Regions from separate parts of the Arthrobacter sp. zg-Y877 genome, predicted to be linked through region 2. Evidence: predicted binding sites of a transcription regulator. Region 2 holds the regulator's gene; the other holds the start of a gene.
The links. The regulator LexA, encoded in region 2, represses DNA repair genes until DNA is damaged. The targets are predictions, from matches to a motif close to TCGAACANNTGTTCGA.
Positions count from the first base shown of each region.

Region 1: QNO03_RS03110 (DUF6504 family protein) is a predicted target of LexA. The motif match lies at 9,746-9,761, and genes of this name have one in related genera.

Region 1 is NZ_JAUCPU010000001.1:668,324-683,546, forward strand. Features, by position in the region: gene QNO03_RS03080 (CapA family protein) at 1-364, opposite strand, end outside; gene QNO03_RS03085 (M3 family metallopeptidase) at 483-2,507, shown strand; gene pgsA (phosphatidylinositol phosphate synthase) at 2,590-3,210, opposite strand; gene QNO03_RS03095 (HIT family protein) at 3,214-3,798, opposite strand; gene thrS (threonine--tRNA ligase) at 3,815-5,827, opposite strand; gene QNO03_RS03105 (DNA polymerase III subunit alpha) at 5,903-9,316, opposite strand; gene QNO03_RS03110 (DUF6504 family protein) at 9,337-9,648, opposite strand; gene QNO03_RS03115 (MDR family MFS transporter) at 9,850-11,571, opposite strand; gene QNO03_RS03120 (DUF2776 family protein) at 11,843-12,886, shown strand; gene QNO03_RS03125 (tyrosine-protein phosphatase) at 12,897-13,676, opposite strand; gene QNO03_RS03130 (DUF2087 domain-containing protein) at 13,669-14,268, opposite strand; gene QNO03_RS03135 (chorismate mutase) at 14,290-14,628, opposite strand; gene QNO03_RS03140 (VOC family protein) at 14,725-15,183, shown strand; gene QNO03_RS03145 (SOS response-associated peptidase) at 15,193-15,223, opposite strand, start outside.
Region 2 is NZ_JAUCPU010000003.1:31,338-46,560, reverse strand. Features, by position in the region: gene miaB (tRNA (N6-isopentenyl adenosine(37)-C2)-methylthiotransferase MiaB) at 1-377, shown strand, start outside; gene miaA (tRNA (adenosine(37)-N6)-dimethylallyltransferase MiaA) at 377-1,375, shown strand; gene dapF (diaminopimelate epimerase) at 1,372-2,331, shown strand; gene QNO03_RS07680 (class I SAM-dependent methyltransferase) at 2,344-2,955, opposite strand; gene hflX (GTPase HflX) at 3,122-4,693, shown strand; gene QNO03_RS07670 (ATP-dependent DNA helicase) at 4,686-6,731, shown strand; gene lexA (transcriptional repressor LexA) at 6,817-7,626, opposite strand; gene QNO03_RS07660 (LysM peptidoglycan-binding domain-containing protein) at 8,097-8,507, shown strand; gene QNO03_RS07655 (histidinol-phosphate transaminase) at 8,588-9,688, shown strand; gene hisB (imidazoleglycerol-phosphate dehydratase HisB) at 9,825-10,442, shown strand; gene hisH (imidazole glycerol phosphate synthase subunit HisH) at 10,439-11,077, shown strand; gene QNO03_RS07640 (CG2302 family histidine operon protein) at 11,086-11,244, shown strand; gene priA (bifunctional 1-(5-phosphoribosyl)-5-((5-phosphoribosylamino)methylideneamino)imidazole-4-carboxamide isomerase/phosphoribosylanthranilate isomerase PriA) at 11,267-12,016, shown strand; gene QNO03_RS07630 (SseB family protein) at 12,019-12,867, shown strand; gene QNO03_RS07625 (MFS transporter) at 12,902-14,233, shown strand; gene QNO03_RS07620 (DUF1844 domain-containing protein) at 14,346-14,774, opposite strand; gene infC (translation initiation factor IF-3) at 15,164-15,223, shown strand, end outside.

The sequences.
Region 1 (15,223 bases), on a different contig from region 2:
CGGTGGACGCCGCATCCGCCGCCGCCTGCTCCCACAGCTGCGGATGGACCAGCAGGTCGCCGGCAAGCATCAGGGAAAAGCAGTTCTCCGTGGGGCAGTCCGGTCCTTGGCCGGCGCTGACGGCGTCCGCGGACGACGACGGCGGCGCGGCAGCTGCCGACCCCGACGACGACGGCCCACCGGGATTTCGGCGGCCCTCCGGCCCCGCACCCTCCTCCGCCATGCAGCCGCCGAGCATCAAGGCCAGCACCAGCACCGCCCCCAGTCCCGGCAGACGGATCAGTCCCGGCAGGCGGCTCCGTCCCGGCACCCGGACCTGTGCCGGAGCCTTCACCCCACTGCGGACATCAAGGTTGCGTTTCATGAACTCCCCCGCGCATCTCGCCCCCAGGCCTGCCGACTGCGGGCAACGGGGAATCGGTGCGATCCTACGGCAGCGTCATGTTGGTCCGGGACGCCGCGCTGTGCCACTGTTGGGCTTTATGGACAATCCTTTCCTTTCCCCGAGCAGCCTGCCGTACCAGCTACCCCCGTTCGAGCAGATCAACGAAGACGTTTTCCTGCCGGCCTTTGACTCCGGGATTTCCGGGCACGCCGCGGAGATTGAGCGGATTGCGGCCAACCCGGACGCCCCCGATTTCGGCAACACCATTGCGGCGCTGGAACGCTCGGGCCAGGCGCTGGGACGTACCGCCGTCGCCTTCTTCACCCTCTGCGCCGCGCACGCAACCGAGGGTGTGCAGCGGATCCAGCAGGAGGTCAGCCCCCGGCTCGCCGCCCATGAGGACGCTGTGTACCTCAACCGGCAGCTCTTTGACCGGGTGGAAGCCGTCGCGGCAGAGGCAGAAGGCCTGGACGATGAACAGGCCCGGCTCGTCTCCGAGTACCGCCGCCAGTTCATCCGGGCCGGCGCCCAGTTGGACGACGCCGGGCAGGCCCGGATGCGCGAACTGAACGCGCGCCTGTCGGAACTGGGCACCGAGTTTTCCCAGCGGCTGCTGAAGGACACCAACGATTCGGCCCTGCTGGTCGACGATGCCGCCGAACTGGACGGCTTGTCCGACGACGACATCGCTGCCGCAGCGACCGCTGCGAAGGAGGCCGGGCACGACGGCAAGTACCTGCTGTCCCTGGTTCTGCCCACCCCGCAGCCCGCTCTCGCGTCACTCACTCACCGGGAGAGCCGCCGTCGGCTGCACGAAGCCGCCCGCAACCGCGGTTTCCGGAACAACAACGCGAACACACTTACCCTCGCCGCTGAACTGGCTGCGCTGCGTGCAGAGAAGGCCGCACTGCTCGGTTTCGCCAACCATGCCGAGTACGGCACGGATGACCAGACCGCCCCGTCCCTGGACGCCATCCACGCGATGCTGGACAAGCTCGCCCCGGCAGCCGTCCGCAACGCGAAGGCGGAGGCCGGAGAGCTGCGCGAAGCGGCCCGGAAGGACGGACACGAGCTGGCAGCCTGGGACTGGGCGTATTACTCGGAGCAGGTCCGGCGGGAAAAGTTCGACGTCGACACCGCCGCCCTACGCCCCTACTTCGAACTGGAGCGCGTCCTCACTGACGGTGTCTTCTACGCCGCCAACCGGCTGTACGGTCTGACCTTCACCGAACGGACGGACCTGCCGGGCTACCACCCCGATGTCCGGGTCTGGGAAGTCAAGAACGACGACGGCACCGGGCTTGGCCTGTTCCTGGGCGACTATTACACCCGGGACACCAAGAACGGCGGCGCCTGGATGAACTCCCTGGTCCACCAGTCCCGGCTGCTGGACGACCCGCCCGTGGTCGTGAACAACCTGAACATCACCAAGCCCCCGGCAGGTGAGCCCACCCTGCTGACCTTCGACGAGGTGGTCACCGCGTTCCACGAATTCGGCCACGCGCTTCACGGCCTGTTCTCGGACGTCACCTATCCCCGGTTCTCCGGCACCGCCGTCCCCCGCGACTTCGTTGAGTACCCGTCACAGGTCAACGAGATGTGGATGCTCTGGCCCGAGGTGGTTACGAACTTCGCAAAGCACCACGTCACCGGAGAGCCGCTGCCGCAGGAGGTCCTCGACAAGGTGAATGCTGCAGCCGTCTGGGGCGAAGGCTTCGCCACCACCGAATACCTCGGTGCCGCCCTGCTGGATCTGGCCTGGCACGAACTGGCACCCGGCGAGACGGTCGAAGATCCGGAAGCCTTCGAGGCCGCCGCCCTGGCGGCGGCCGGCGTCGACCTGGACCTGGTGCCGCCGCGCTACCGGACCGGCTACTTCAAGCACATCTTTGCCGGCGGCTACGCTGCGGCGTACTACGCCTACATCTGGAGCGAAGTGCTCGACGCCGACACGGTCGAGTGGTTCCGGGAAAACGGCGGCCTGACCCGGGAGAACGGCGACCGTTTCCGGACGGAACTGCTGTCCCGCGGCAACAGCATCGACCCGCTGCAGGCATTCCGGAACTTCCGCGGACGCGATGCGCAAATCCAGCCGCTGCTGGACCGGCGCGGCCTGGCCTAGGCAGCAGCCCGGTCAGTCCGGACGGGTTGAAAAGAAGGCGGGAACCGATGATTCGGTTCCCGCCTTCTTTTCGATGTGGCTTCTATGCGGCCGGGTTACCCAGCCGGGCCTGCTTCCGCACGGTGTGCATCCGTTGTCCGATGGTGACGCAGCTGGCCAGGGTCAGCAGGACCAGGACCACCAGCAGCAGGATCTCCGGCACCCCCAGTCCCACCAGTCCGGTGGCCACCAGCAGGGAGACCAGCCGCTCGGCACGCTCGGCGATGCCGACGCTGGCGTTGAAGCCCAGCGACTCGGCCTTGGCCCGGATGTAGGACACCAGCATGCCGACTACCAGGCAGAGGACGGCTGCAATGCCGATCGCATCGTTTCCGCCGCCGGTGAAGAACCAGATGGCGACGCCGGCGAACAGGGCGCCGTCGGCGAAGCGGTCCAGCGTGGAGTCCAGGAACCCGCCCCAGCTGCCGGTGCGCTGCTGCTGCCGGGCCATGATCCCGTCCACCACGTCGGAGAAGATGAAGACGGTGATGAAGATGGTTCCCCAGAACAGCTCACCCAGGGGATAAAAGACCAGTCCGCCGATCATCACGCCGAGCGTGCCGGCAATGGTGACCATGTCCGGGGTTACCCCGCGGCGGAGCAGCCAGCTTGCCAGCGGGGTGAAGACGGCAGTGAAGAATCCCCGTGCGTATTTGTTGAGCACGTATCAGTCCTCACTGTCCGGGCCGGAGCCCTCTTGGGGCCAGGCATCTGCCACTTGCTGGCGGACCTCGCCGAGGGTCTGGGTGATGGCCTTGGTCTGCGCAATGATCGGCAGGAAGTTTCCGTCCCCGCCCCAGCGCGGAACTATGTGCTGGTGCAGGTGGGCGGCAATCCCGGCCCCGCCGGTTTCGCCCTGGTTCATGCCCAGGTTGAAGCCGGTGGGGCTGGACACCTTGCGCAGCACCCGCATGGCGGTCTGCGTCAGGGCCGCAATCTCGGCGGTCTCTTCCGGGTCGATGTCCGTGTAGTCCGGCACGTGCCGGTACGGGCAGACCAGCAGGTGGCCGGCGTTGTACGGGAAGAGGTTCAGGATCACGAAGGCGTGCCGGCCGCGGTGGACAATCAGCGATTCCTCGTCCGACCGCTCCGGTGCGGCGCAGAACGGGCAGGTCTCCTTGGAGGAGACCTGCTTCTGCCCGCCCTTGATGTAGGCCAGCCGGTGCGGAGTCCAGAGCCGCTGGAACGCGTCGGGGACGCCGGCGAGTTCGAACGTGTCCGTCACCGCGGCGTCGTCAGGCTGTTCCCGCATAGCGTCCCCGCCGCCCTTACTTATCCCGGTTGCGGACGGCTTCGACAATCCGCTTGACGGCCTCTTCAACGGGCACGCCGTTGTCCTGGCTGCCGTCACGGAAGCGGAAGGAGACGGCACCGGCCTCGGCGTCGTCACCGCCGGCGATCAGGACAAACGGGACCTTGTCCTTGGACGCGGTGCGGATCTTCTTCGGGAAGCGGTCGGTTCCGGTGTCCACCTGGGCACGGATGCCGTGGGCCTTGAGCTTGTCGACGACGTCGAACATGTAGTCGTTGAACGCTTCGGCCACGGGGATACCCACCACCTGCACCGGTGCCAGCCAGGCGGGGAACGCACCGGCGTAGTGCTCGGTGAGCACGGCCATGAAGCGTTCCACGGAACCGAACAGGGCGCGGTGGATCATGACCGGGCGCTGGCGGGTGCCGTCGGCAGCCTGGTACTCCAGCTCGAACCGCTCGGGCAGGTTGAAGTCCAGCTGGATGGTGGACATCTGCCAGGTGCGGCCGATGGCGTCGCGGGCCTGGACGGAGATCTTCGGGCCGTAGAAGGCGGCGCCGCCCGGATCCGGGACCAGGTCCAGGCCGGAGGCTTCGGCCACCTCGGCGAGGGTGCGGGTGGCTTCCTCCCACACATCGTCGGAGCCGACATACTTCTCCGGGTCCTTGGTGGACAGTTCCAGGTAGAAGTCATCCAGGCCGTAGTCCTTGAGCAGGTCCAGCACGAACTTCAGCGTGGTGGTCAGCTCGTCCTTCATCTGCTCGCGGGTGCAGTAGATGTGGGCGTCGTCCTGGGTCATGCCCCGCACGCGCGTCAGGCCGTGGATCACGCCGGACTTCTCATAGCGGTACACGGAACCGAATTCGAACAGGCGCAGCGGCAGTTCGCGATAGGACCGTCCGCGGGAGCGGAAGATCAGGTTGTGCATGGGGCAGTTCATCGGCTTCAGGTAGTAGTCCTGGCCGGGCTTGGTGACCTCACCGGTTTCGGGATCGGTGACCTCATCCACGTGCATGGGAGGGAACATTCCGTCGCGGTACCAGTCCAGGTGGCCGGAAACCTCGTACAGGTGGCCCTTGGTGATGTGCGGCGTGTACACGAACTCGTAGCCGGCCTCGGTGTGGCGCTGGCGGGAGTAGTCCTCCATGGCCTTGCGGATGATGCCGCCCTTGGGGTGGAACACCGGCAGGCCCGAGCCCAGTTCATCCGGGAAGGAGAACAGGTCCAGCTCAGTGCCCAGCTTGCGGTGGTCGCGGCGCTCCGCCTCGGCCAGGCGCTCCTGGTAGGCCTTCAGCGCGTCCTTGGTGGGCCAGGCGGTGCCGTAGATGCGCTGCAGCTGCTGGTTCTTCTGGTTGCCGAGCCAGTAGGCGGCGGCGGAACGGGTGAGGGCGAAGGCGTTGGAGATCAGCTTGGTGTTGGGCAGGTGCGGGCCGCGGCACAGATCGCACCAGACGACGTCGCCGGACTTGCGGTCCACGTTGTCGTAAATGGTGATCTCGCCGGCGCCGACCTCGATGCCGGCACCTTCGCCGGCTTCCTCGGCGCCGTCCTTCGTGCCCAGCAGTTCAAGCTTGTACGGCTCGTTGGCCATGGCTTCGCGGGCTTCGTCTTCGCTGACCACGCGGCGGACGAACTTCTGGTTCGAGTTGATGATCTTCTGCATCATCTTCTCGAGGGTCTTCAGGTCCTCCGGGGTGAACGGCTCGGCGACGTCGAAGTCGAAGTAGAAGCCGTCCTTGATGTACGGGCCGATGCCCAGCTTGGCATCGGGGCGCAGCTGCTGCACGGCCTGGGCCATCACGTGCGCGGTGGAGTGGCGCAGCACATTCAGTCCGTCTTCGGACTCGATGGTGACGGACTCTACGACGTCGCCCTGCTCCAGCGGGGTATCCAGGTCCTTGAGGACGGAGTGGACGCGCATCACGACGACGTCGCGCCGGTCGAAGAAGAGCTGCGCACCGGTGGTGCCAGTATCCACCGTGGTCTCTTCGCCGTCGACGATGAGGGTGAAATTCTCTGGCACTGACACGGTTGTCTCCTAGATTTCGTTGTACGGCGTCTGCTGCACGGCCTGGACACGGCCGTACTTCCGCCCGTACCGATGTTATCCGCCGCGGACCGGCCCCACCAACATGCCGCGCTGGCGGCCGGGCACCGGAAGTGAGTCCGTGTCCGCCAGGTTCCATGCCTCCAGCGCCTGGAGGCTGATGCCCCTGGGCCCGGTGCGGCGGGTGAGTCCACGGACCAGCAGCAGTTCCGTGCCAAAAAGCAATGGACCGGATTTTTCCTGCGCCTCATGGAAGAACGTGCAGTCAATGCAGCCGGTGCCGTCATCAAGGCTGATGAACACCACCCGGCGTCCTCCGCGCATGGGTGGAGTCTGGGTGGCCACCCGGATGCCGGCGACCAGCACCTCGGTCCCGTTCCGCAGGTCCATCAGCGCCTCCGAGGCAGTGACACCGAGTCCGCGCAGCAGCGGACCGTAGCTTTCCATCAGGTGCGCACTGACGTCCACGGACAACAGATCCAGTTCGGTGCGGACCTTTTCCCGCAGCCCCGGTTCGGGCAGGTGGTGGTGCAGGTTCGCCAGTTCGGTATCCCCCAGCGGCAGGGCCAGCTGCCCGGGAATCGGATCATGCTTCCGGGACGCAGACTTGGCCGGGGCGGCGTCCAGGTACTGGATGAGGTCCGCCCGGCTGCCCTCGGAGCCGATCTGTTTGCTGAGCGAGTCGAATGCCCCGAGCTGGGCCAGCCGCCGCAGCGTGGGCCGGGAGACCCGGGCACGGGCGCGCAGGTCGGCCAGGGAGTCATAGGGCTGGCCGGCGGCAATACGCCGCAGCTCGACGGCGGACAACCCGTAGATTCCGGCCAGGGACAGCCGGATGCCCAGCCGGCCGTCGTCGAGCCGCTCCACCCGGTAGGTTTCGCCGCTGCGGTTGATGTCCAGCGGCAGGATGGGGATGCCCATCCGCCGCGCCTCGGCCACCAGCAGCCGGCGCGGGTACATGCCGGGATCATGCTCGAAGATCCCGGCGAGGAACGCCGCCGGGTGGTGTGCCTTCAACCATGCGGACTGGTAGGTGGGCACGGCAAACGCCGCCCCGTGGGCCTTGCAGAAGCCGAAGCTGCCGAAGGCCTTGAGCGTGTCCCAGACCTTGTCGATGGTTTCCGCTGTGTAGCCGCGGGCGGCGGACTTGCTGCGGAAGTATTCCTCCACACCCGGTTCGGCGGATTCGTTGCCCAGCAGCCGGCGCAGTTCGTCCGCTTTCGCCAGCCCGCAGCCGGTAAAAACGTTCAGTGTCCGCAGCACCTGCTCATGGAAGACGGTAACGCCGTGGGTTTCGGCCAGCACCGGACGCAGCGCCTCGTGCGGGTAGACCTCCGGGGACCAGCCGTGCCGGTGCTCCAGGAACGGCCGGACCATGTCGGACTTCATCGGGCCGGGCCGGAACAGGGAAATGTCGATAATCAGGTCGTTGAATTCCCGCGGCGCCAGTTTGCCCACCAGCTCGCGTTGTCCCGGTGATTCGATCTGGAAGCAGCCCAGGGTGTGGGTGCTGCGGATCAGTTCGTAGGTGGGTTCGTCGTCGAACGGCACGGCGTCCAGGTTGATCCGGCCGTCGGGTTCGATGAACTCCGGATCCGGCAGGTCCTCCCCCTCCCGGTGCCGGCCTGCGGCAATGACTTCCTCGCGGGAGGAATGCACCCGCACCACCTCGCGCACGGCGAAGGCCATGGCGCTCTGCATCCGCACACCCAGCACATCGAGTTTGAGCATGCCCATGGGGTCCATGTCGTGCTTGTCGAACTGGGACATGGGCAGGCCCAGGCCGCTGGGCTGCACCGGGGTGCGGTCCAGCAGGGAGGTGTCGCCCAGGATCACGCCGCAGGGATGCATGGAGATGTGCCGGGGCAGCCGGTCCAGGCGTTCGGTGAGGTCCACCAGCAGGTCCAGCTGCTGGTTCTTTTCCACCTGGCCGGAGAATTCCCGCAGTTCGGGCTTTTCGGCGAGCGCCTCGCGGAAGTTGCGGGCCGAGAAACGCCACAGCTGTTTAGCCACAGCGCCGATCTCCTCCTCGGGCATACCCAGCGCCAGTCCGGCGTCGCGCACCGCTCCCCGGGCACGGTAGCCGTTCTGCATGCTCATCAGCGTGACCCGTTCGGAGCCGAAGCGTTCGAAGATGCGGTGATAGACGTTGTGCCGCTCGGCGCTTTCAACGTCAATGTCGATATCCGGCAGTGTGGAGCGGTCCCGGGACAGGAAGCGTTCGAAGATCAGGTCGTGGTCCAGCGGATTAACGTGGCTGACACCCAGCAAGTAGTTCACCAGTGAGGAGGCTCCCGACCCCCTGGCCGCGGCGCGTACCCCCATGCCGGTGATCATGGCCGAGACTTCGGCAACCGTGAGGAAGTACGAGGCGAAGCCCAGCCGCTCGATAATGCCCAGCTCGTGTTCGAGCCGGTTGCGCAGTTCGGCTTCGGCAATGGAGTCCCGGGCCCGCAGCCTCCGGGTAATCCCTGCTTCGCAGCGCTGGCGCAGTTCGATCATGGGTTCGGCTTCAATGCCGATCACCGAGGCTTCGGGCACTACGGGCTGCTTCCAGCCCATGTCCGCCACGGGGTCTATCCGGCAAAGGTCCGCGAGCGCCGCAGTGTCGGCGAGCATCTTTACGGCGCCGGAGGAACCGCAGTCCGCCTCCGAGCTGACTTCCCGGGCAAGTGCGGTCATCTCCCGTGTGCCCTTGAGCCAGCCCTGCCCGTTGGGTTGCCGGTCCGGAAGGTGGGAGAGCGAAGTCAGCGAGCGCGCGGCGTCGAGCACGTCCGCGGTGGCGGCGCCGTCCTCGTCCACGTACCTCACCGCGTTGGTCAGGATGGCCGGCACACGCATCTCATCGGCGAGGCGGAACATCCGCACGGCGTGGGCCAGGCTGAGGTTCTCCCCCGGCGCGGACAGGTGGGTGACCACCTCGACGGCGAGCGCCCGGGCCGGGATCAGCGAGCGCCAGCGGGTGAACAGGGTGCGGGCGACGGCGTAGCTGCGGCTGCGCATGGCCTGGCCGACGTCGGACTGGGGCCCCACCAGGACGGTGAGGACCGGCTCCCCCTCCCCTGTGCTCTCCCCCTCGGTGCAGACATACCCGGCAAGCTGCTCCACAGTGATGCCCACCGGTTTGCCGGCACGCGCCCGGGAAGCCGAGGTCGCAGCGTGCGCGGCGGAGATCAGCCGGCACAGTGCACGGTAGCCCGCACCCCCGTTGTGCCCGTGCGCGAGGATGACGACCCGGCCCGTCACGGCATTGGCTGCATCCAGCACGGCCAGGTCCACGCCGACGATGGGATCGATTCCCGCCTCCATGCAGGCGCGCAGGTGCTTGACCGTTCCGTAGAGCCCGTCCCTGTCGGTGCAGGCGAGCGCATCAGCGCCGTCGGCCGCTGCTGCCTGTGCCATCTCCTCGGGCCAGGACACCCCGTAGTGGGCGCTGAAGGCGGTGGCTGCGTGCAGGTGGATAAAGCTCATTGTTTAGGCGCTGTCTTCCATTAGGCACTGTCCCTCAGGGCGTCGTGGATCCGGATCAGGCGCCAGCGGTTGCTGCGGACATGGTGTGAGAGGTCCAGGGTGCGCAGGTCGGAGCGGTCATTGGCACGGGCCTGGACCCGCCAGATCTCGGTATCCACCAGTCCGGCTCCCCGCCCGCGTTCGGCGCGGGTTTCCTCTTCCCACCAGTTGCGGCGTTCATACCAGCGCACCGGGTCGGCCCCCACCTTGTAGGTGCGTCCACCCCAGACGATCCGGAGAGGCTGGCCCGCGGGCGAGCACACCACCTCTATTGCTTCGCTGAAGACACCCATTCAGCTTCCTCCCCGCCCCGGTACGTCTGCTCTGCGCCGACGTCCTCACCCTCTGGTTATCTATTGGTTATCCGTTGGTTATCCATTGGCAACCAATTCGAACATATATTCGAATAGCGCTCCGCCACCAGTGTACGACCAGCCGGGGACAAGCGACACCACATGCAGGATGGATCGAAGTGGGGCCGGGCGTCCCGCCTACTACCGGTTCCCGTCCACGTCCACCCGTGCCGTCCGGGCCAACGGCTGCTGCACGATAAACAGCGTCAGGACAAAGGCCGCCCCCAGGATCGGTACCCCCAGCAGGAAGATCGGCGGCAGCGCCTCGCCGAAGGCGGACTTGATGAAGTCCTGGGCGGGGGCGGGCAGCGCCCTGATGCTGTCCGGGCTGATGGAGTTGGCGCCGCCGGAGGCCTCGTCGCCGGCACCCGGCGGGGCGGAGGCCAGCTGGTCATTGAGCCGCCGGATGAACAGGGAGCCGAAGAGGGCAATCCCCAGCGACCCGCCCATCTGCCGGAAGTAGTTGGCGGTGGAGACCCCGGTGCCCATGTCCTTGGCGGGGACGCTGTTCTGCACAATCAGCACCACGTTCTGCATCAGGGCGCCGATTCCCAGCCCCAGCACGAACATGCCGAGTGCGGTGAGGATGTACGGCGTCGTACTGGAAATGCGTGAGAGCAGCAGCAGGCCTCCGACCATGGTGAGGGACCCCAGAATCGGATAGATCTTGTACCTGCCGGTCCGGGCAATCAGCTGCCCCGTGCCTATGGAGGTGGTCAGCAGCCCCGCCGTCATCGGAAGCATCATCAGCCCGGACATGGTGGGATTTGCCCCGTTGACGATCTGCAGGAAGGTGGGCAGGTAGGCGATGGAGCCGAACATGGCCAGCCCCACCGCCAGCCCCACCAGCGTGCAGATCAGGAAGTTGCGGATCCTGAACAGGCGCAGCGGGAGGATCGGTTCGGGTGCCCGCAGCTCCACGGGAATGAAGACTGCGACGGCGGCGGCGGCCACCGCTCCCAGCGTGAGGATGGTCGGTGAGGTCCACGCGTAGTTGTTCCCGCCCCAGCTGGTCAGCAGCACCAGGGCGGCACTGCCGATGGCCAGCAGGGCGGCTCCGGCATAATCCAGCCGGATGCCCCTGCGGTCCGAGCGCGGCAGATGCAGGGCGGCGATGATGACTGCGAGCGCGATCAGGCCGATGGGCAGGTTGATATAGAAGACCCACCGCCAGGACCAGTAGTCGGTAAGGTAGCCGCCCAGGAGCGGTCCGCTCACGGAGGCAATGCCGAATGCCGCTCCGATCAGTCCCATGTACCTGCCGCGCTCGCGGGCGGGAACAATGTCGCCGATGATTGCCTGCGCACCAATGATCAGCCCGCCGCCGCCCACGCCCTGGACCGCACGGTAGGTGATGAGCTCGGCCATGCTCTGCGCCTGCCCGGACAGGGCGGAGCCGGCCAGGAAGACCACGATGGCGAAAATGAAGATGTTCCTGCGTCCGAGCAGGTCCCCGAGCTTGCCGTAGATCGGCAGTCCGATGGTGGAGGTCAGCAGGTAGGCGGTGATCACCCAGGACAGGTGGTCCATTCCCTGCAGGTCCCCCACGATGGTGGGCAGGGCGGTGGACACGATGGTCTGGTCCAGGGCGGCGATCAGCACCGCCAGCATCAGGCCGGTGAAGATGACGGCGATTTGGCGCCGCGAATGCCCGGGGGCATCACCCGTACCGGCGTCTTGCAGACCAGCATCTTCCAGATCAGCGCCGCCCCGTGCGGTGGCCCCGCCGGTGGGTGGCGCTGTCTGGGAAGGCGGCGTATGTGCAACCAGGGGGACGGCGTTGACCGGGGCACCCATGGCACCGGCCATGCCCGCAACCGGATGTGTTGCAGTGGCTCCGTGGGGAGCAAACCTGTCAGCCATGCACTCCTCCTTGGGAAATTTCCGCCGGATGAAGGCAGCCCGGTTGGAACTTCCATTCGACGCCCACCGTCCTGCCAAGTCAACGGGCGGCGGCGGGCACCCATGCCCGCGGTAGCGACAAGCGTCGTGGCGGTGGAGGGCGTGAAGGTACATAGCCTAAGGAACTGCTCCCTGCCCCGGCGTTGTTCCTCGGGTAGGACAGGCGCACACTGGCACTACCGCGGACCGGCCATGATGTCGAAGCCGCACGGGATCACCTTCGGGGTACGCCATGAACCGTACAATAAGTGTCATTTTCCGCGCCATACCGCTTCTGATGGGCGCCGTCTGCCTGTCCTTTGGCCTCTACATCCTGGCCGGGCCGAACGATGCCGATCACTTTATCGCCGGACACGTCAACGTCGGGCTGACCGCCATCTGTTATGCACTGTTCACTACGGCGGCCACCATCATCAGGCAGCTCATCAACCGCTATGGGCGCGTGTGGGCGATCATCCTGCCGCTCTCCGGCTACGCGGCTGCGGCCGCCGCCATCATCTGGGGCATCGTTCTAGCCAACCGGGAGAACACCGCGGAGAACCTCACGGCGGGCTTCGTTGTGATCGGCGTCGGCTTCGTCGCCGCGTGCGTCAGCACCGTCGCGGCTGCGTCCACAAAATTCACTCTCATCCAGTCAGCTCAGTTGCTCGAGCCTCAGGGCGGCCCGCCGGAAGGTGCCCACTCCCGCACCATCGGCGCCGTGCTGCTCGCAGTCCCGGTTGTGGCCGCCGTCGCCGGTTTCTCCCTCGCGGCCGGCCTGTTGGTGCGCGGGGATACTCCCGGATTCGTTGCCGGGCACGTCCTGATCGGCCTGTCGGCGATCTGCACGTCGCTGATCGCCCTGGTCGCGAGCATCGTGCGCCAGGTGCGCAACGAATTCAGCGATGGTGAACGTTTAGCCTGGCCCTGGCTCGTCGCTGCCGCAGGCACGGTCAATGTGCTGCTCGGGCTTTTCGTGCTGTTCAGCTCACACGAGCCCTATCGGCTGGCCCCGGGATGTGTGCTGATCGGCCTCGGGCTGATCTGCTTCAGCATCCTGTCGAAGGTGCTGTTGCTCGCCCTCGTCTGGCGCCGCACGTTTGCCCTGGCCAACCGCATCCCGCTGATGCCCATCGGAACAGCGCTCACCTGTCTGTTCTTCGCCGCGTTCCTCTTTGAGGCCGCAGGCACAGACCCGGCGTTCTTTGTCCCCGCGCACGTGCTGGTTGGACTCGGAGCTGTCTGCTTTACGCTCTTCTCAATCGTGTCGATCCTCGAAGCGGGAACGTCGGAGTAGCAGAGCAGCGTTAAGGCTTGGCGGAAACTGCTCCCCGCCAGGAGCGGATGCCGGTGCGGACTGTTTCCGGCAGCCCGGCGTCGTCAAAGAGCCGCTGCAGCGAAAAGCCGTCCACCGCCGCGTGGAAGGCACCGTCCATACTGGTTCCCTGCCCGGCGCACAGTTTTTCGCTCTCTGCCTCCGGATTGGGCCGTCCCGTTGCTGCTGCGAAGGCGTCCGCGTTCCGGACGGTTTCGAAGTAGTCCTCCCGGATCTCCTCCGGCTCCGCGTCCACCGCCGCGAGTAGGACCATGGCGGTCATGCCGGTCCGGTCCCTCCCTGCCATGCAGTGGAAAAGCACCCCGCCCGGCGGGGCATCGGCGAGCGCGGTGAGGACGGCGCCCATGCGGTCCGGCAGCCGGGTGAGGTGCGGAAGGTAGTACAGCGGCGTTCCCATCAGCCCGTTGTCCCAGTACCCCTCCCAGAACTCCGGGTTCCCGGCCAGACCGTCCAGGTCCACGGCAACCGTGGTGAGCCAGTCCGGGCGGGCGGTAGTGTCCCGTGTACGTTCGGGCGGCTGGCGGAGGTCGACGACGGTACGCACTCCCAGCGCATGGAGGGTGTCCCAGCCGCCGGGCCGGATCAGATCAACCGTTTCGGAGCGGAAGAAGACACCGTGCGGAGTAAGCGTGCCGTCGCTCCGGCGTCGCCCGCCCAAATCACGGAAGTTCACCAGCCCTTCCACGGTGGCGGGAGTTCCGGGAGCCGCGTCGACTGCAGCGAGCTTGGCCGTATCCGGGAAACTAGGCAAATTCCATTCCTTCCGCCGGGCGGGGACGGGTGAGCCAGTACTGGGTTCCTGCGGCGTCCCGGGCCACGATGCCCTCATCCACGAGATAGCGGCGGATGGCAGCGGGGTCGGCAGTGAAGGCCGCCAGCCGCGTGGTGAGTTCCTGCTCCGTCAGCACCGGCCGCAGTCCCGGCTCCGGAGGCCGGGCATGTTCAAAAACCTCCCCCGCCAGGAAATGCAGCAGCTCGAGCCGGTCCGAACGTTTGCGGGGATAGGTCTCCAGCTTCCCGTTGACCAGGAACCGGCGTGCGGAGGTGTCCGGAGGGCGTACACCGGCAGCCAGCAGGTCGGCGAAGGCAGACGGGACGGGTTCGATGCCGCGCCCGCCGATGTGGAGCAGGCCGGCCTTCGTCAGCACGGCCAGCGACTTGGCTTCCGCTGGGGTGAGATCATCCGGGTCCAGCGGCGCGCCGTCGTCGGCGGCCAGCACGGCCCGGGCGTACAGGTGCAGGCGCCGCCCGTCCGCGAGCGCTGCCGCCACCGGACGCCAACGGTTATCCGGGGCCGGGAGGCTGCCGATCATGGTGCGGCCACGGTTGTTGTCATGGGGCACAACCTACCGGATGGCATCGGGCTAGCTGCGGCTGAATGCGTCCAGCTTGCGCTGGGTCTCCATCTCGTGGCGGACCTTAAGCTCGTAGTCGATGAAGGCCTCGATCATGGCCGTGTAGGTGCGTTCCACCACGTTGCAGTCGCCGTCCTGCTCCTCGGCCGCGTGCCGGACGTGGGCAATGACTTCCTCCATGCGCTTGGGCGACCGGACGGCGTCGTCGTTGTCCTTCAGTCCCCCGGCAAGCCGGACCAGCCGCTGCCGCCGCCAGATCAGCGCGACAATTTCCTCGTCGATTTCATCAATTGCCGTCCGGACATTGTCTAGCTGTCCCGGAACGGGTTTCTGCTCAGCTGCTTCCATGCCTTAAGAGTAACCACCACGGGCGCACCGGCGCGGAACCTGGACTGCGCTGCACGGGTAGCGGCCAATCCGCGGGTTCATGGCAGGATCAAGGACGTGAATCCTTCCGTTTCCGTGGTTACCGTAGGCGTACGGGACCTCGAAGTAACCTACGCCTTTTATGTTTCGCGCCTGGGCTGGGAGCCGGTGCAGTACGAGCCGGACGAAGTTGTCTTCTTCCAGATCAACCATGGCCTGCTCCTGGCCTTCTTCCGGGCCGACCATTTGGCGGCCGAAGCCGGTCCGGTGGGGGAACTCCACAACGCGCCCCTCACGCTCGGGCATAACGTGGATTCCGCCGCCGAGGTCGACGCCGTACTGGCCAGCTCCGCCGCCGCGGGCGGGCTCATCACCGCCCCGGGGACCCAGATGAGCTGGGGCGGCTACTCGGGCTACTTCACCGACCCGGATGGACTGCGCTGGGAGGTCTGCTTCAATCCCGGACTCAGCGTGGACGCCGACGGCAAGGTCACCCTGACCATGATCGTCCCCGAGACACCCGGGCCTGGACTCTAGCCGGCAGGACTAGAAGAGCGCTTCCGGCAGGACTGATTCC
Region 2 (15,223 bases):
GGATTGCCGCAGAAGAAAACGCCAAGCAGATAGGCACCACGGTCGAGGTGATGGTCACTGCCGCGCCCGGCCGCAAGTCCGGTGAAACCGGGCGGCTCTCCGGACGTGCCCGGGACCAGCGCCTGGTGCATTTCTCGGTGCCCGACGGCGCGCCGGTGCCGCGCCCGGGTGACCTGGTGACCGTGCCCGTTACGGCTGCGGCTGCTTTCCATCTGATCTCCGACCCTGCCGGTCCGGCCGATTACTCCCTGCGGCGCTCACGGGCGGGCGATGCCTGGGACCGGTCGCTGGCCGAATCCTGCGGTGTGCCCGCCGGACCGGCAGCAGCCCGCAGCGGTGTGTCCCTGGGTATGCCGGCCCTGCCCCCGCGTTCCTGATGCATGTGAACCCTTCCGAAGCCGGCCGCGGAACCCCTGCAGTGCCTGACCTGGGCGGCACCGGACGCTCCGCCGCTGAACGTCCCGTGATCGCCGTCGTCGGCCCCACCGGCTCCGGTAAGTCCGATCTGGGTGTTGCCCTCGCGCTGGAACTCGGCGGGGAGGTGATCAATGCGGATTCGATGCAGTTCTACCGGGGCATGGATATCGGCACCGCGAAGATTACCGTCGCCGAGCGGCGCGGTGTGCCGCACCACCTGCTGGACATCCTGGATGTCACCGACGAGGCCAGCGTGTCGGCGTTCCAGGGCTCCGCGCGTGCCCTGATCGAAGAGATCCGGGGACGGGGAAACTTCCCTATCCTGGTGGGCGGTTCCGGCCTGTACGTCCGGGCTGCCCTGGATGTCCTGGAATTCCCGGGTACCGATCCCACTGTCCGTGCCGGCATCGAGGCCGAGCTGGAGGTCCTGGGCCTGCCGGCCCTGCAGGCGAGGCTCCGGGACGCGGACCCGGTGTCCGCCGAGCGGATCTCCGATGCCCGCCGGGTGGTGCGCGCCCTGGAAGTGTTTGAGCTGACCGGACGCCCGTTCAGTTCCTTCATGCCCGTGCGGGAGTATGTTTCACCCGCCGTACAGATTGGCCTGAGCGTGGAGCGGCCGGTGCTGCACGAGCGCCTGGCCCGCCGGGTGGACGCCATGGTCGACCAAGGGCTGCTCGAGGAGGTCCGGCGGCTGGAGCCGGCCGGGCTGCGGACGGGCCGCACGGCGTCGCGCGCCCTCGGCTACGCCCAGTTCCTCGCCGTCCTGGACGGGAAAGCCACCACTGCGGAGGCCGCCGAGGCCACTGTGATCGCAACCCGCCAGTTCGCCCGGCGGCAGCTGACCTGGTTCCGTGCCGATCCCCGGATCACCTGGCTGGACCATAACGACCCCGACCTGCTCAGCCATGCAGCGGCAGCCGTCCGGACGGCGTGCCCGCCCAGTATCCTAGAGAAGTGACCAACACTTCTTCCGTCTCCGCTGCTTCCCTGTCCGCCTCCGGCTTTCCCGCTTCTCTTTCCGGACTGCCCTTCGCGAAGGGACACGGCACGGGCAACGACTTTGTGCTGGTAGCCGATCCCGGGGGTACCCGTGAATTGTCCGCCGGAGACGTCGCCGCTGTCTGCGACCGGCACCGCGGCGTAGGTGCCGACGGTTTCATCCGCGCCGTCCGCTCTGAGCATGTCCCCGAAGGCCGCGCCCTGCTGCAGACGGCTCCCGAGGCGGAATGGTTTATGGACTACCGCAACTCGGACGGCAGCGTCTCGGAGATGTGCGGCAACGGAGTCCGTGTGTTTGTGCACTTCCTGCTGGCCGAGAATCTGGTGGAACTGGCGGAAGGCGCAAGCCTGGTCATCGGCACCCGCGCCGGCCTCAAGACCGTCACCCGGACGGCCGGCGGCTACGCGGTGGACATGGGCCCCTGGGAGTTCATCTACCCCGACCACGCGGCGGCCAAATCCATGGATACCGTCGTGGACGCGGACGGGCTCGAAGTTCCCCGGCCCGGCCTCTCGGTCAGCATGGGCAACCCGCACACGGTAGTGGCCCTTGCCGAACTGAAGGAACTCGCAGCGACCAATCTGGCCAAGGCACCGTCGGTGCAGCCCGAGCCCGCCAACGGAACCAACGTGGAGTTTGTGGTGCCCGCCGAGCCGCTCGTGGAAGACGGCGTGGGACTGGTGACCATGCGCGTGCACGAACGCGGAGTGGGTGAAACCCTCTCCTGCGGCACGGGGGCCTGCGCCGCCGCCGTCGCCACCCGGTTCTGGGCCGGACCGGAAGCACCGGATGCGTGGGCCGTGACCGTACCGGGCGGCGTCGTCGGCGTCCGTTTCCTTACCGGTCCCGAGGGGCGCGAACATGTGGAACTGAGCGGGCCCGCCGTGCTCGTGGCCCGCGGAGTCCTGCTCTAGGCCCCGCGTTTCCTAGGCGCTGCGCTCCACCTTCAGGATCCGGAAGGACTTGGCGGTGCTGTGCCGCGAGACGGCGAAGCTGGCAGGAAGCGTTTCAGCCAGCCAGCGCTGCAGGGAGTCGGCACCGAGATTCTTCTGCACCACCAGCCAGGCCGTGCCGCCCGGGGCCAGCCGGGGGAGCCAGAGCAGCAGCAGGGAATGCAGCTCCTCCTTGCCGATCCGGATAGGCGGATTGGACCAGATGGTGTCAAAGCGCACTTCCGGATCCACCTCCCCGGGCAGGGCGGCTGTGATGTTCGTGCAGCCCAGCGCGGCGGCGTTGTCGCGGGTCAGCGCGAGGGAGCGCTCGTTAACGTCGACGGCGTAAACCCGTGCGGCCGGGGACTTCAGCGCCAGGGTCAGCGCAATGGGACCCCAGCCGCACCCGATGTCCAGGAAGTTGCCCGTCTGCGGCGGGGCGGGGACCTCCTCCAGCAGCACAGCGGTGCCCTTATCGATTCCGCCTGGGCTGAAGATTCCGCCCGCGGTCTGCAGCGTCCGTTCGGTCCCGTTAAGGCTGACGCGCAGCGGCCTGCGGACCTCGGGTCCGGACGGAGTGGAAGAGAAATAGTGGTCTGAACCCATAACAGTCCAGATTAGTCGTTCAAGGCTCCCGGCATGGAATTTATGGGCCGCCACCCGGGTTGTAGAAGACGGTGGGCGTGGCAGGCATCCATTGCGGAGAAGGTTGTTTCTCCCCGAAAATGTCAGTCACTGGCCTACCATGGAAGTACGTCCTCATAAGGAGAATATGACCATCCACAACCCCCGTGCCACGAGTTCTGACCAGAATTCCACCCCGGAACTGAGCCCTTCGGATATCCAAGGGGTCATCGACAGGATTCTCGCCAAGGACACCGCGGTCGAAACCAAGACCGCCGCTGCCGGCGACCAGACGCGCGGGCGCGCTCTGGCACTATCCGACGACGACAACGGGCACTCCGCCCACGACGGCGAGCAGCAGGACCTGGAAGAACGCCGCGCACTTCGCCGCGTTGCAGGCCTCTCCACGGAACTCGAGGACGTCACCGAGGTTGAATACCGCCAGCTGCGGCTGGAGCGGGTTGTCCTCGCCGGACTCTGGAGCGAAGGCACTTCCGCCGACGCGGAGAACTCCTTGAAGGAACTCGCGGCCCTGGCAGAGACCGCGGGCTCGGAAGTCCTCGACGGAATCATCCAGCGCCGCCAGAAGCCGGACCCCGGCACCTTCCTCGGCTCCGGCAAGGCCCAGGAACTCAAAGAGATCGTGATGGCCACCGGAGCGGACACGGTCATCGTGGACAGCGAACTGGCTCCGTCCCAGCGCCGCGGGCTGGAAGACATCGTCAAGGTCAAGGTCATCGACCGGACAGCGCTCATCCTGGACATCTTCGCCCAGCACGCCAAGTCCCGCGAGGGCAAGGCCCAGGTCGAGCTGGCCCAGCTGGAATACCTCCTGCCGCGCCTGCGCGGCTGGGGTGAATCCATGTCCCGCCAGGCAGGCGGCCAGGTCGGCAGCGCCAGTGCAGGTATGGGTTCGCGTGGTCCCGGTGAAACGAAGATCGAACTGGACCGCCGGAAGATCCGCACCCGGATGGCGAAACTGCGCCGCGAAATTGCGGCCATGAAACCGGCACGCGAAACCAAGCGGGCCAACCGCCACCGCAACTCCGTGCCCTCGGTAGCCATCGCCGGCTACACCAACGCGGGCAAGTCCTCGCTGCTCAACCGGCTCACCGATGCCGGCGTGCTGGTGGAGAATGCCCTCTTTGCCACCCTGGATCCCACCATCCGCAAGGCCCAGACCGAAGACGGCATTGGCTACACGCTGGCGGACACCGTCGGCTTTGTCCGGTCGCTGCCCACCCAGCTGGTCGAAGCCTTCCGGTCGACGCTGGAGGAAGTGGCCGACGCAGACCTCATCCTGCACGTGGTTGATGCCTCGCACCCGGACCCGGAGGGGCAGATTGCGGCCGTCCGTACGGTCCTGGCCGAGGTGGACGCCCGCAAGGTCCCCGAAATCATCGTGCTGAACAAGGCCGACGCCGCAGATCCGTTCGTCCTGGAACGGCTGCGTCAGCGCGAGTCCCGGCACGTGGTGGTTTCCGCCCGCACCGGTGAAGGCATCCCCGAGCTGATGCAGGCCATTTCCGAGGGGATTCCGCGCCCGGGTGTCGACCTTGAATTGCTGGTGCCCTACGAGCGCGGCGACGTCGTCTCCCGGCTTCACCAGCAGGACGCCGAAATCCTCGCCCTGGAACATGGCGAGGAGGGCACCCGGCTGCATGTGAAGGTCCGTGAAGGACTGGCAGCGGAGCTGGAGCCGTTCGTGGCCCATGGGTAGGAAAGACACACAGGGGCCGGAGCAGGTCCTGGAACTGCTCGACACCGCGGTGTCGGCCATGGGCGGGCAAAACCGCCCGGGCCAGCACGAGATGGCCCGGCAGGTGGCCGAGGCCATCGAATCCGGCGACCACCTGCTGGTCCAGGCGGGCACCGGTACCGGCAAGTCCCTGGCGTACCTCATTCCGTTGATCGCCCATGCCCTGGAGAGCGACAAGCCGGCCCTGGTCTCGACCGCGACCCTCGCCCTGCAGGCCCAGATTGTGGGGCGTGACCTTCCGCGCCTGCTGAAGACCCTCGAGCCGCAGCTTCCGCGGGAGGTTGATGTGGCGCTGCTCAAAGGCCGCAGCAACTACGTCTGCCTGCACAAGACCGGCGGCGGCTTCCCCGAAGAAGATGAAGCCGGAACGCTGTTTATGATGGGCGGCGAGCAGGCCGTCACGCACCCGGTACCGGCCGGCGGGCCCACCTCGGCGCTGGGGCGCGACGTCGTCCGCCTGCAGGAATGGGCGCAGGAGACCGAAACCGGTGACCGGGATGAGCTGCTGCCCGGTGTCAGCGACCGTGCCTGGCGCCAGGTGTCCGTCACCTCCATGGAATGCCTGGGCGCGCAGAAGTGCCCGGTGGCGGATTTGTGCTTCAGCGAACGTGCCCGGGCCAAGGCCGCCGAGGCCGACCTGGTCATCACGAACCACGCCATGCTGGCCATCAGTGCCTTTGAAGGACTCGCTGTCCTGCCCGATTACGACGTGGTGGTGATTGACGAGGCCCACGAACTGCAGGACCGCGTCACCGGTGCCGTCACCGGGCAGCTCTCCGGAACCATCATCTCCGCCGCGGTCTCGGCCGCACGCAAGCACACCTCCGCCACGATGGAGCCCCTGGCCGCAGCCGGCCGGGCGTTCGACCAGGTCTTTGCCCCGGTTCCCTCCGGCCTGCTGGCCGCCGGGTTGTCCGAAGACCAGGAACTGGTCCTGGGCCAGGTCCGCGAAGCGTGCCGCACGGCCCTGTCGGATTCCAAGCCGGAAGGTTCGGACGGAGTGGACGGCGGGCGGCAGATGGCCCGTTCCCGGCTCATGGCGGTCCTGGAACTGTGTGAGCGCGTCCTCGACGCCGTGAACTCGGGTGAGGTGCTCTGGGCCTCGCGCGCAAGCACCTTCACACCCGGAGCCGGCTACACAGCTCCGGAGGAAGATGCACCACCCACGCTCAACGTGGCACCGCTGTCCGTGGCCGGACGGCTGCGTGAAGGCCTCTTCGACGGGCACACCGTAGTGCTGACGTCGGCCACACTGGCCATCGGCGCGGAGTTCGGCCCGGTGGCCGGAGCCCTGGGGCTGCTGGGTGCCGGTGCGCCCAAATGGTCCGGCACCGACGTCGGGAGTCCGTTCGACTATCCCCGGCAGGGTGTCCTGTATGTGGCCAAGGACCTGCCGAAGCCGGGGCGCGGCACGTCCCCGCAGCAGCTGGATGAGCTGGAGGCGCTGATCACGGCCTCCGGCGGGGGAGCGCTGGGCTTGTTCTCCTCCCGCCGCGCCGCCGAAGAAGCGGCGGAAGCCATGCGCAAACGCGTGGACTTCCCGATCCTCTGCCAGGGGGAGTCCACCATGTCCGCCCTGGTGCAGCAGTTCGCCGACGACGACGAAACGTGCCTGTTCGGCACCATGTCCCTGTGGCAGGGTGTGGACGTTCCCGGTGCTTCCTGCCGGTTGGTGATCATGGACCGGATTCCGTTCCCGCGCCCTGATGATCCACTGATGACCGCGCGGACGCGGGCCGTGGCCAAGGCCGGTGGGAACGGCTTTATGAGCGTTTCAGCCACCCATGCCGCGGTCCGCCTGGCCCAGGGAGCTGGACGCCTGATCCGGGCGTCCGGGGATAAGGGCGTCGTCGCGGTGCTCGACTCACGCCTGGCGACGGAACGGTACGGAAGCTTCCTGCGGGCAGCGCTGCCGCCCTTCTGGGCGACTACTGACCGTTCCGTGGTGCTGAAGGCGCTGCAGCGGCTTGCCGCGGAACCGGCAGGCGCGGGGAAGTAGAAACGCAAAAAGCAGCGCCGCCGGAGACCGGCGGCGCTGCTTTTGAGTTGTCCTCCTAGGTGGCCGCGTCCTCTTGAACGAACGCCTAGAGCGAACGCATGACGCTGACAACCTTGCCCATGATGGTGGCTTCGTCACCGAGGATGGGTTCGTAGCGGGTGTTCTGCGGCAGCAGCCAGGTGTGTCCATTGCGCTGCCGGAACGTCTTCACGGTGGCCTCATCTTCGAGGAGTGCGGCAACAATGTCGCCGTTTTCGGCGGTGGGCTGACGGCGCACCACCACCCAGTCCCCGTCGCAGATGGCGGCATCCACCATGGAGTCTCCGGCGACCCGGAGCATAAAAAGGTCACCGTGTCCGACCAGCTGGCGCGGAAGGGGAACCACCTCTTCAACCTGCTGGTCCGCAAGGATAGGACCGCCGGCGGCGATGCGTCCCACCAGCGGCACCATGGCCGTGTCGATGGCGGTGGTGAGGTCGGGAACGCTCTGCGAACCCGCAGAGCGGTTGGCATCGTCCATGCGGGACACGGAGCCGTCCTTTGACGCAGCCTTACCGCCGGTGCCGGCGCTGTCTGCCGTGTCGGCGCCTCCCCGGCGCGGGGAGCCGTCACGGAGCAGGAGCGGAACCAGGATCTCCATGGCGCGCGGGCGCTTGGGATCGCGGCGGATGTAGCCGAGCTTTTCCAGCTGGCTCAGCTGGTGGGTGACGCTCGACAGGCTGGCCAGCCCAACGATGTCGCCGATTTCCCGCATTGACGGGGGATAACCGTTGGTATTCACCGAGCGCTGGATGGTCTCCAGGATCTTGGTCTGCCGGGCAGTGAGGCCCTTGGTGCGCCCCGCCGGCGCGGGCGCGGCAGAGGAGGGGGTGCTGCCATTGGTAACACGGGCCACGTCGGCTTCCCTTCACAGTCGGCCTGCGGATGCGGGCCGGATGGTTCTAGCGGTGTATCTGGGTCTGTGCTGCTGAGCTGCTGCTGCGCTGGTGAGGTTCGCTGCAGCTGGGTTTTGCTGTTCTGTCCTGCTGACTTTGGCGTGCCGGCCCCCGCCTGCCAAAGAATCGCCGAGCCGTTTTGTCAGTGGCGGATGGTTAGTTGATGTCAGCCGCTTCCTGCAGGTTCAACGCTAAGGGAGTGCAGAAGATTTTTCAAACATATATTCGAGCGAGTCTCGACAATGTTCGTAGATAAGTGCTAGAAATGTTCGAGTACACGTTAGAACGTATGTTCGACTACGGCCCGCCGACACCTCGTCGGGCTCACCAGATGTTCGAATGCAGTTTCGAGCCACAGTATTTTCCCGGTGCTCTTGCGGGAGATGCGGGGGACCGGCATTGCTGCTTTTCGGACCGGAAAGGTATTGACATGTCAGTACACGTACTTCCCTTTGCATCCGCACACAGCCACGCTCCTGCCCGCAATCATGCTGCTGCCCGCAGCCTTGCTCCCGCTGCATCCGCTGAATCCGCGCCGCTCCGCCTCACCCGCCGCGGCCGCCTGATCCTCGTCGGTGCACCCCTGATGCTCGCAGCCGCTGCCCTGCTGGCTTTCCTGGGCTTCTTCACTGCGCCCGCCATGGCCTCCGGCGGCTCCCCGGAGCAGACCCGCACCATCCAGGTGGGCGTCTCCGCCGGCGACTCCCTGTGGTCCCTTGCCACGGAGTTCGCCCCGGACCGTGACCCCCGCACCGTGGTGGCTGACATTGTGGAACTGAACAACCTGGACAACGCCACCGTTCCGGCCGGCCGCCAGCTGTACATCCCCGTTTCCCGCTGACCGTCGCCCCCTATGACGTTTTCCGGCGGTCTGCAGGACCCGGATGCAGTTCCCCGGGCAGGGCGTCCTAAGCTGTAGGGGTGAATGAACAGCTGGAAAACCTGAACCGACTTCCCCTGCGAGACGATCTGCGCGGCCTCACCCCTTACGGTGCCCCGCAGCTGGACGTGCCGGTTCTGCTGAACGTGAACGAAAATACCCATGGACTTCCGGAGCATGTGCGCCGGGCCATTCTGGCGGAGATTGAATCCGTCGTTTCCGGCCTGAACCGGTATCCGGACCGGGAATTCACCGAGCTGCGGGAAAACCTGGCCAAATACCTCGGCCACGGACTGACGGCCGGGAATATCTGGGCCGGCAACGGTTCCAATGAAGTGCTGCAGCAGATCCTGCAGGCCTTCGGCGGTCCCGGCCGGACCGCCATGAGTTTCCCGCCCACCTACTCGATGTATCCGCTGCTCTCCAGCGGCACCGGCACCGCCTACGTCACCGGAACCCGGGAAACGGACTTTTCCCTGACCCCCGAATCTGCTGCGGAGCAGATCCGGGCGCAGGCACCGCACATCATCATCCTGTGCACCCCGAACAACCCGACAGGCACTGCCCTGGGTCTGGACGTCATCGAAGCCGCCTACGAGGCCGGCCGGGCGTCCAATGCCATCGTGGTGGTGGATGAGGCGTACGCGGAGTTCTCCCACGCGGATACCCCCAGTGCCCTGCAGCTTCTGCCCGGACGGGAACGGCTGATCGTTTCCCGCACCATGTCCAAGGCGTTCGCCCTGGCCGGAGCCCGCATCGGTTACCTGGCTGCCGCCCCGCAGATTACCGACGCGCTGCGCCTGGTCCGGCTGCCCTACCACCTGTCCGCCATCACGCAGGCCACGGCCAACGCCGCCCTCACGCATTCCGACGCCCTGCTCGCGAACGTCGAGGACATCAAAGGCCAGCGGGACCGGATCGTGGAGGAGCTCCGCGGTCTGGGACTCTCCCCGGCCCCCTCGGATGCAAACTTTGTGCTGTTCGGCGGGATGGAGAACCCGCGCGCCGTATGGGAAGGCCTGCTCGAATCAGGTGTGCTGGTCCGGGACATCGGTATTGAAGGCCATCTGCGCGTCACCGCCGGTACCGAAGCCGAGACAACGGCGTTCCTGGACCGGCTGCGGGAACTGCTTTCAGCCTGAGTATCCGGACGCACCCGTGTACGGGAAAACCTGTCCAATGCCGGACGTTTCGGGGAGTCCGTACGTTCGGGACTAAACTGATGTCCTGCCGGAGCTTTGCCTATTGCCCCGGCCCCAACCTTCGTGAAGGAACCCCATGACCGTGGAGACCGCCACCGGACGCACCGCCCGCCTCGAGCGGACCACCAGCGAGTCGTCCGTCGTCGTCGAGCTGGACCTGGACGGCACCGGCCGCGCCGACATCAGCACGTCCGTACCGTTCTACGACCACATGCTGACCGCGCTGGCCAAGCACTCACTGATGGACCTCACGGTCCGGGCCACAGGCGATACCCACATCGACGTCCACCACACGGTGGAGGACATTGCCATCACCCTCGGCGAGGCCCTGAAGGTTGCCCTGGGCAGCAAGGCCGGCATCCGGCGGTTCGGCGAAGCCACCGTACCCCTGGACGAGGCACTGGCCAACGCCGTCGTCGACATTTCCGGGCGCCCGTACCTGGTGCACACCGGGGAGCCCGCGGGCCAGGAATACCACCTCATCGGGGGACACTTCACCGGATCGCTCACCCGGCACGTCTTTGAGGCCATTGCTTTGCATGCCCAGATCTGCCTGCACATGCGGGTCCTGGGCGGGCGCGATCCGCACCATATCGTCGAGGCCCAGTTCAAGGCCTTCGCCCGCGCGCTGCGTGCGGCCGTCGAGTCCGATCCGCGCGTTGAGGGCATCCCCTCGACGAAGGGAGCACTGTGAGTCCCCGTAACGTCACCGTTCTGGACTATGGTTCCGGCAACATCCGTTCGGCCGTGCGTGCCCTGGAGCACGCCGGCGCCAGTGTCACCCTCAGCGCCAAACCCGATGACGTGCTGAACGCCGATGGACTGGTGGTGCCCGGCGTCGGAGCCTTCGCTGCGGTAATGCAGGGCCTGAAGGATGTTGACGCCATCCGCATGATCGGGCGCCGCGTAGCCGGCGGCCGGCCGGTGCTCGGTATCTGCGTGGGCCTGCAGGTCCTCTTCGATGAAGGCGTGGAACACGGCGTCCGGACCAAGGGCATGGGCGAATGGCCCGGAGTGGTCGAACGCCTGGCCGCCGACGTCGTCCCGCACATGGGCTGGAACACCGTCACGCCGCCGGAGGGTTCGGCCCTGTTCGAGGGCATCGAGGACCAGCGCTTCTACTTTGTGCACAGCTACGGCGTGCAGAAGTGGGATTTCGATGTCACGCAGCCGGCCATGCGCCCGCCGCAGGTGACCTGGGCCGACCACGGCGGACCGTTCATCGCCGCCGTCGAGAACGGTGCGCTGGCAGCCACCCAGTTCCACCCGGAAAAATCGGGGGATGCCGGCGCGGCATTGCTCAACAACTGGCTGAAGACCCTGGGTTAGGCGCCGGTATGTGGAGCGTTGTCCTTATGGGCCTGGCCGGGCTGCTGATCGGCGGAGCAGTGTCTTTCCGCAGCCAGGGAATGTCCAAAATCATCGTCATCAGTTTCTGGGTCCTGGCCGGAATGGCCCTGCTGGGTGCCTATCTCCTGACCCTCGACCTGTCCTGACCCCACCATCGAAAGCATCCTGATGTCCCTCCTCGAAACCCCCGTCCTTGAACTCCTGCCCGCCGTGGATGTTGCGGACGGCCAAGCCGTGCGCCTCGTGCAGGGTGAAGCAGGCAGCGAGACCAGCTACGGCGATCCGCTGGACGCGGCCCTGGCCTGGCAGAACGACGGTGCCGAGTGGGTGCATCTGGTGGACCTCGACGCGGCCTTCGGGCGCGGCTCGAACCTGGACCTGCTCAGCCGCGTGGTGAAGTCCCTGGACATCAAGGTGGAACTCTCCGGCGGCATCCGCGACGACGAGTCCCTGGAGAAGGCACTGGAGCTGGGTGCGGCGCGGGTCAACCTGGGCACCGCAGCACTGGAAAATCCCGGCTGGACCGCCAGTGCCATCGCCCGCTACGGCCATGCGATCGCCGTCGGGCTCGACGTGCGCGGCACCACCCTCGCGGCCCGCGGCTGGACCCAGGAAGGCGGCGATCTCTGGGAGGTCCTGGCCCGGTTGGAAGAAGCCGGCTGCCCGCGCTACGTGGTCACCGATGTCACCAAGGACGGCACGCTGCGCGGACCCAACCTGGAACTGCTGCGCGAGGTGCTCAAGCGCACCGACCGGCCCGTGGTCGCCTCCGGCGGCATCTCCAGCCTCGATGACCTGGCAGCACTGCGGGAACTGGTGCCGCTGGGTCTAGAGGGCACCATCGTGGGCAAGGCGCTCTACGCCGGTGCCTTCACGCTGCCCCAGGCCCTCGACGTCGCCGGGCACCCGGCCCGCTGAGCATGGCGGCTCGTGAACTTCCCGGCCACATCGCCGCTGCGCTTGCCGGAGCCGGTGGCCCCGTCGATTCCGCCGGCCGTCCCTGGTCCGGCCGGGATCTTGCGGGCGACGGGAACCCGCTGCACAACTTCGATGCCGATGACGGGCTGGCCGACGCAGGCTATACCGAAGCGCTGAAGAACCTGATCGCCGGAAGCGGCACTGAAGCGGACGTCGTGGCTTCGCTGGCCACTGCCCGTGTCTTTGTGCCCATCGTCGCTGTCCTCGGGGAGGAAGCCGAATCGGAGCACGGCCTCACCGCCGATAAGCAGGCCGACATGGCGCTGGTATCGCTGACCGCTCCGGACGGCCGTAAGGCACTCCCGGTCTTTACCTCGGTGGCAGCCCTGGAACACTGGCATCCCGAAGCGCGGCCCGTTGCCGTCTACACCGCCCGTGCAGCACTGTCCGCCGTCGCCGAGGATGCCCAGCTGCTGGTCATTGACCCCGGCGCGGAATTTACCTTCGTGGTCCGCCGCCCCGCTATGTGGGCCCTCGCCCAGCAGCGGAAGTGGGTGCCCTCCTATGCCGACGCGGAATTGGTATCCATGGCCGAAACGGCAGCGGCGCCGGACCGGCGGATCCTGGCCGTAACACTCCAGCAGGGGCAGGGAACGGCGTCCCGGACCGCAGCCGGCGCTCCCGTGACCGGGGGAGGGGCAGGCCCTGAGCTTAGAATGGTGCTTCAGCTTGCGCCCGGACTCGATCCGCAGGACGTCTCCGCCCTCGCGGCCGGCCTGCAGCAGCGCCTGACTGCCAACCCCGAGTTTGTTGAGCGCGTGGATTCACTGGACCTGAAAATCACCCGCTGACCCGTCCGGCGCAGCCCGCCAGAAGAGAACCACTGTGAATTTTGGCCTGTACCGCGAGATGCTGCGGATCACACCCATCCGCCGCGTCCTGCTCATCGGAATGATCGCCCGTTTCCCGCACTCCGCAGCTGGTGTCCTGTTGACCCTCCACGTGGTCAACACCATGGACAAGGGCTACGCCGCCGCCGGAGCGGTCGCCGCCGTCGTCACCATCGGCATTGCGGTCGGTGCCCCCTGGCGCGGCCGCCGCGTGGATATGGTAGGACTGCGCCGGGCGCTGATTCCGTCGGTCATTGCCGAAGCAACGATTTGGAGCATCGCTCCGCACGCCAGCTTCGAATGGCTGCTGGTCCTTGCCCTGATCGGCGGTCTGTTCACCCTTCCGGTCTTCAGCGTTGTCCGGCAGTCCCTTGGCGTCCTGGCCACCGGCGAGCAACGGCGCACCGCCTTTGCGCTGGACTCCATCGCCACTGAGCTCGTCTTTATGATGGGCCCGGCACTGGGTGCGGTGATAGCTACACAGATCTCGTCTGTCATCGGACTGACGGCCGTCGGGCTGTCCGCGGCGGTGGCGGGCCTGCTGCTGATCTGGTTCAATCCGCCGACCCGGTCACTGGAACCGCGGAACTCGGTGACCGCCGCGGATGAGCAGGACGCAGCCGCGGCAGCCGCTGTCGCAGTGGCCCCGGCGAATGTGCAGGAAGCGCCGATGGAACTCACCGGTGCAGGCCTTCCGAAGGGGCCGCAGAACCTGTTCGGCCGGCTGCGGAACGGGGTTGCGGGCAACTTCGGCTGGTTCAACCCGAGCGTGGCAGTGGTCTTTGCCGTCGCCGTAGGCGCGGGCCTGCTGCTGTCCAGCACCGACGTCGGCATGGTGGCGTCGGTGGAGGCAGGAGGCAATCCGTCAGAGGTCGGCATTGTTTTCGTAGCGTGGTGCGCGGCCTCCGCTGTCGGCGGGATCGTCTACGGTGCCATGGACCGGCGCATCTCCCCGATGCTGCTTCTGCTGGCGATGGCCGTGCTGACCATACCCATGGCCTTTGCCACCGGCACCCTCAGCCTGGCACTGCTCTCGATTCCGGCGGGCCTGCTCTGCGCACCGGTGCTGTCATCCGCCTCCGAACGCGTGGCGGACCTGGTGAGCGAGGAACGGCGGGGTGAAGCCATGGGGTGGTACGGCTCGTCAATGACCGCCGGCACCGCGCTGGGCGCGCCTGTGGCAGGCCTCGCCATCGACGTCATCGGCCCGTGGTCGGGCTTCCTGATGGCCGGCGGCGCCGCATCGCTGCTGGTGCTGGCGACCCTCGCGGTTCGGTGGTTCGTGCGGCGGCCGGCAGCCAACGCCAAGACCGGCTCCGCCCTGTAGCAGTGCGCCAGGGAAGCACCGGCACAAAAAAGCCCGAAGAGCCTGCCCGGACTATCCGGGGCGGGGCTCTTCGGGCGTGTGGCGGTGGAGAAGACGGTGCTGGAGGTTATGCCTAGCTGACGGGGCCGGTGAACTTCTCGCCCGGACCCTTGCCCGGTGCATCCTGGAGAATGGACGCCTCACGGAAGGCCAGCTGCAGGGAACGAAGTCCGTCGCGCAACGGTCCGGCATGCTGGCTGCCGATTTCCGGAGCGGCGGCGGTGACAAAACCGGCCAGCGCGGTGATCAGCTTCCGGGCCTCGTCCAGGTCCTTCAGCTCCTCGGCGTCATCACCCTCAGCCAGGCCGCATTTCACGGCTGCTGCGCTCATCAAGTGGACGGCCGCCGTCGTAATGACCTCGATGGCCGGAACTTCGGCAATGTCGCGCATCTGCTCGGCGACTTCCTGCTGTGCTGCTGCCGCAGATTCGGACTCTGCGGATGTTCCGGGGAAGGAGTGGCGGGTTGCTTCCCCTGCCGGATTGCTCTGTGGGCTACTCATACTGGTAAGCTTGTCACAGACCGACTGGTTGTCGTTACTTTCAATGCTCCTCGCGGGCAGGATGAAGATCACACTTCTCCTGGAAGCCTACGGCGCCGGTATGCAAGCGGAGACCCCTCCCACCCGCGTCAGCCTGACCGCCCTCGTAGGCGTCAGAGTTGCCGGGTTCAGGTCGGCCCCGGACGGGCCGCAGTATTACTGCAGCACATTCCGGGAGCCAACAGCCTTCGAACAGGTTTCGAGGCTGTTGCCGCCGACCCCACTACGGGCCTTCGATTGCGCTTGCAATTGGAGGCCTTCTTCATTTGCAGGCGGTAGCCGTTTTTGAACTACACAGGAGCTGCAACATTAGCGAGCCAAGAATCAATGATCGGATCCGCGTCCCCGAGGTGCGGCTGGTAGGTCCGGCAGGTGAACAGGTCGGAGTTGTCCGGATTGAGGACGCACTT